DNA from 2 places in the Sporosarcina koreensis genome. Region 1 is predicted to be linked to the other one. Evidence: riboswitches for the same ligand, from Rfam matches in the RefSeq annotation. Region 1 holds a riboswitch; the other holds the start of a gene.
What was found. Region 1 has a riboswitch for cobalamin ahead of ACFPTP_RS16940 (ABC transporter substrate-binding protein). Riboswitches for the same ligand answer to the same signal wherever they lie in the genome.

Region 1 (2,459 bases):
GGTCGGCTTGGACGCTGTACGTTATTTCTTCGCGATGCGCTCTGCCGATTCGCAAATGGACTTCGATCTCGATTTGGCGATCTCGCAGTCGAATGAAAACCCGGTGTACTACGCGCAATACGCGCATGCCCGCATTTCATCGATCCTTCGCCAAGCGGAAGAAACGAATCTAGCGGCGTCAACGGATCATGTCGATTTATTGCAGGCAGAAAAAGAATTGTCATTGCTGAAGAAAATTGGCGACTTCCCGCGCGCCGTCAGCGATGCGGCAAGACTTCGCTCGCCGCACCGGATCACAAACTACATCCAGGAGCTGGCCGCGGAATTCCACAGCTTCTACAATTCTGAAAAAGTGCTCGACCCGGACAACAAAGACCTGTCCGAAGCACGTCTCGCATTGATCACAGCAACACGCGCGACAATAGCGAATGCATTGAAACTGATCGGCGTTGCTGCGCCTGAGAGAATGTAATTATGAATCGCCCCTTCGCTTAAGGGGCGGTTTTTTTGATATGGCGAGTGGGCGCAACGCAATAAACTGCGTGCGCAACAAAATCAATGAGCATCGCAACGAAATCAACAGGACTCGCAACGCAATCAAATGAGCGCAACAAAATCAAAGCGAGCTGAAAAACAATCAATGAAGTTCGCAACATAATCAATATGATCCGCCAAGCAACCAACGGCTCCCGCAACACAATCAACCTAATTCATAGCCCGCAGACTCTCGACATCTACCAAAACTGTAGTATAATAAATCCGAACATCAATTACATAACCAAACATGAAGGTGCCCCGCCGTCAACGCCGGGGTTAAAAGGGAAGCCGGTTCGATTCCGGCGCGGTCCCGCCACTGTAAGTGCTCGCAAGCCGCAACATGCCACTGGAAAAACTTCCGGGAAGGCGCGGTACGCGATGAGCACAAGCCAGGAGACCTGCCTTCGTGAGTCACCCGTACCCTACGAGGATAGGTTTGGTGGAAATCAGCGCATCCATATCAACATTCGCTGCTGTATTTTTACTGAACACATTCCTCCGTCCACAAAACGGGGGATTTTTATTTGGAACAAACAGGAGGAAATCGGAATGAAGAAGATGTGGCAACTTTGGCTAACAGCAATTCTAGCGGCGTTTCTGCTCGCGGCATGCGGCACGGACAACGCGGAGAAAGACAACAAAACTGGAACGGAAAATACACAGAAGGAAAATCAAACAGCGGAAGCGGCATTCCCGATCACGCTGACAGACGCGGTCGGCAATGACATCACGATCGAAAAAGCACCTGAAACAATCGTCTCCATGATTCCCAGCAACACGGAAATCCTGTTCGCGCTCGGCCTGAATGACGAAATTGTAGGCGTCAACGACTGGGATGACTATCCGGAAGAAGCGCTTGAAAAAGAGAAGATCGGCGGAATGGAGTTCAACGTCGAAAAGATCATCTCGATGACTCCGGATATCGTCTTCGCGCATGAATCCATGCTCGGTACGGGCGATGCAGGGCTCGAGCAGCTCCGCGACGCGGGCATTAACGTTTTTGTCGTGAAAAATGCGGCGGATTTCGATCAGACATATGAAACAATCCAAACAATCGGCAAAGCTACTGGCAAAACGGAAGAAGCAGCTACAATCGTTGAGGACATGAAAGCGAAAGTCGAAGAAGTCCTCGCGAAAACGGCAAAAGTTGAGAAAGAAAAACGTGTCTTCATTGAAACATCTGACGCGCCGGAAATTTATGCGCCAGGGAAAAACACGTTCATGCAGGAAATCCTCGACATGATCGGTGCGGAAAACGTCGTGACGGAAGATGGCTGGGCGCTGATCAGTCCGGAGGAGATCGTCAAGCAGAACCCTGACGTCATCCTCGTCATGTACAGCTACGTGCCGGACATCGTTGAAAGCGTGAAAAACCGCGATGGCTTCAGCGACATCATCGCCGTCAAAGAGGATGCAGTCATCCAAGTCGACGAAAACTTGACGAGCCGTACAGGCCCGCGTCTAGCACAAGGCCTGGAAGAAGTGGCGAAAGCCATCTATCCAGAGGCGTTCGGTGAATAAACCGGCACTCGCCTACATCGTGTCCGCCGCCACGCTTCTAGTGGCGGTCTGGCTCGGTGTGTCGATTGGAACGGTCAACATTCCGATCAGCACGTTTTGGGATTCATCGGATACGACAGCGTCAAACATCCTATGGAAAATCCGGATGCCCCGCGTCATCTTAGCCGGGCTCGTCGGCGCATCGCTCGCCATTTCAGGAGCAGCTTTCCAAGGATTGCTGAAAAATCCGCTCGCGGATCCATACACACTCGGAGTGTCATCCGGCGCCTCGGTCGGTGCTGTCGTGACACTCTTTTTCGGTTTATCGATTCCAATCCTAGGCACATACACATTGCCCGTCTTCAGCATGACGGGCGCCGCCTTGACGATGTTTCTCGTCATCGGCTTCGCAAGGCTCGTCG
Region 2 (2,459 bases), 110 kb from region 1:
ATGAATGCGTTAGTCGCGAAAAATGCCGAATCGTATTATCGCGCCATGATGCAGGACGACGCTATTTCGTGGAATATCCGTGATATGCATATGGTGGAGGCGATCGGAGAGATTTTGAACTATCACGGTGACGAAACGAAAATCATTATTTGGGAGCACAACACCCATGTCGGCGATGCGTCGGAAACAACGATGGCCGACCACGATATGACCAACGTCGGTCAGCTCGTCCGGGAGAAATATGGTAGGACGGACACGTTTGCCATTGGCTTTGGGACGTATGAAGGGACCGTCATTGCCGGTGAAAGCTGGGGGGAGCCTTATGAAGTGATGGATGTTCCTCCAGCTAAGTTCAATTCATGGGAAGGGCAGATGCATGCAGCGGCGGCCGAGGATCAAGTGATTTTATTTACTGAGGAGAACCGTCATTTATTCAATGAATGGATCGGACATCGCGCCATCGGGGTCGTTTATAATCCGGAGTTTGAAGCTTATGGGAATTATGTGTCATCAAGAGTTGGCAGCCGATATGATGGATTTATTTTTGTGGATCAAACCAATGCGTTGAAGCCCTTCAACAAATAAGAGCCATGCATCGTTTGCACGGCTCTTACCTTCAAAGTATGGCATTTGCGATGATTTTATCAAGTTTGCGGATATCTACTTTTTTATTTAAATTGAGTTTGAGTTTTCCAGCCTTGGTCCATAGTTCGATTTCTGCGTTGAAATCGATGCGGCCCGCATTTTCAGTGGAATACATATTGATCGAATTGAACGGGATTGTGTAGATTTCCACCTTTTTACCTGTAAGACCTTGCTTGTCTGCGATGATGAATCGTTTATTCGTAACGACAGCAACGTCGCGAATTGTTTTATACGCAACCTCAGCCACTTCACCGTCAATGAGCAATTCCTTGATTTCCTCGGGGACTGGAACTTCCTCCATAAACGTCCAAGTCATCAGTGCAGTTAAATCAGCCATCGGAAACCCTCCTTCTTTTTAATAATTATCATCACATATGCGAGATAAGAAGTATAGGTGGAAATTGAATTATGGAAAAATATCTTTCTACCTATTTACGATTGAAACACAACATGTTAGGGTAATAGATGTACATAAGGCACAATATATAGTATTGAACGATGGAATGGTACCGTTATCGGTTTAAAAGGGAATCCGCAAATCGGAGCTGTCCCCGCAACTGTAAACGCAGACGACCGTCTCAAAAACCACTGCAGCATGATGCCGCGGGAAGGGGAGATGGAAGGAGGAAGCGTTAGCCAGTAGACCTGCCGTCCATCGTCAAGCGACACTTTCTTCGGGGGTTGAGAGGTGGAAGCGAGCGGGTTTTTGCTTTCATTTTTCAGGCGATCCCGATCTGTTTCCTAATCAAAATCCATGAGCGATGACTCTACCGAAAAAGGTGGAATCATCGCTTTTTTCATTGCGAAGCTAACCTAAAGGAGATGGATTGAATGACGATTATCACTGAAACGACAAGCATTATGGACAAGCTGCAAGCCGAATTCGGAGCGGACAAGCTGGAGCTACTTTTGAAGGCGAGTGAACGGTGGAAGGAGCGGCATCCTGAAGGGACTGACTCTGACTGGTCGAAAGCGATGATTCTGGAGGCGCTTAGCAATATTGATGAGGCATCTGCCTACTGGACATTTGTTGCTGCGCGGATTTACCTGCAGGAAATTTATTCCTGCCAGGAAAACATAAGGGGCGCAAAAGCATATACGGATTTTGCCGACAACGTAGAGCGACTCGTTAAGAAAGGCTTGTATACATCTGTTTTGATTGAAAAATATTCGCATGAGGAATTGGAAAAGCTGGGAACAATCCTTGAGCCGGAGCGGGACAAGCTTTTCACTTACATAGGATTGAAAACGCTCGTAGACCGTTACGTTGCGGTTGATTTCAATAAACAGCCGGTCGAGCTCCCACAGGAACGTTGGCTCATCATTGCGATGACGCTTATGCAAAATGAAACCGAGAACCGTCTCGACAAGGTGGCAGAGGCGTATTGGGCGATGAGCAACCTGTACATGACTGTCGCGACGCCGACGCTCGCGAACGCAGGAAAGCCGCATGGACAGCTGTCGAGCTGCTTCATCGATACGGTCAATGATTCGCTTCAAGGCATTTATGACAGTAATACCGACATTGCGAATCTATCGAAATACGGCGGCGGTATCGGTGTTTACATGGGCAAGGTCCGTTCCCGCGGGTCTTCCATCCGCGGTTTCAAAGGCGCTTCAAGCGGCGTTCTTCCGTGGGTTAAGCAGCTGAACAACACAGCCGTCAGCGTTGATCAGCTCGGCCAACGCCAAGGGGCGATCGCGGTTTACCTTGACGTATGGCATAAAGATATTTTTACATTTCTCGACCTAAAACTGAACAATGGCGACGATCGTTTGCGTGCACATGATATTTTCACGGGCGTCTGCTTGCC

Region 2: linked by a shared signal. The riboswitch ahead of ACFPTP_RS17490 (ribonucleoside-diphosphate reductase subunit alpha) and the one ahead of ACFPTP_RS16940 (ABC transporter substrate-binding protein) in region 1 are both predicted to bind cobalamin.

Annotation. Positions count from the first base shown of each region.
Region 1 is NZ_JBHSNP010000029.1:238,304-240,762, reverse strand. Features, by position in the region: gene argS (arginine--tRNA ligase) at 1-472, shown strand, start outside; cobalamin riboswitch at 772-957, shown strand; gene ACFPTP_RS16940 (ABC transporter substrate-binding protein) at 1,087-2,058, shown strand; gene ACFPTP_RS16935 (FecCD family ABC transporter permease) at 2,051-2,459, shown strand, end outside.
Region 2 is NZ_JBHSNP010000029.1:349,989-352,447, reverse strand. Features, by position in the region: gene ACFPTP_RS17500 (erythromycin esterase family protein) at 1-585, shown strand, start outside; gene ACFPTP_RS17495 (PH domain-containing protein) at 617-982, opposite strand; cobalamin riboswitch at 1,132-1,312, shown strand; gene ACFPTP_RS17490 (ribonucleoside-diphosphate reductase subunit alpha) at 1,477-2,459, shown strand, end outside.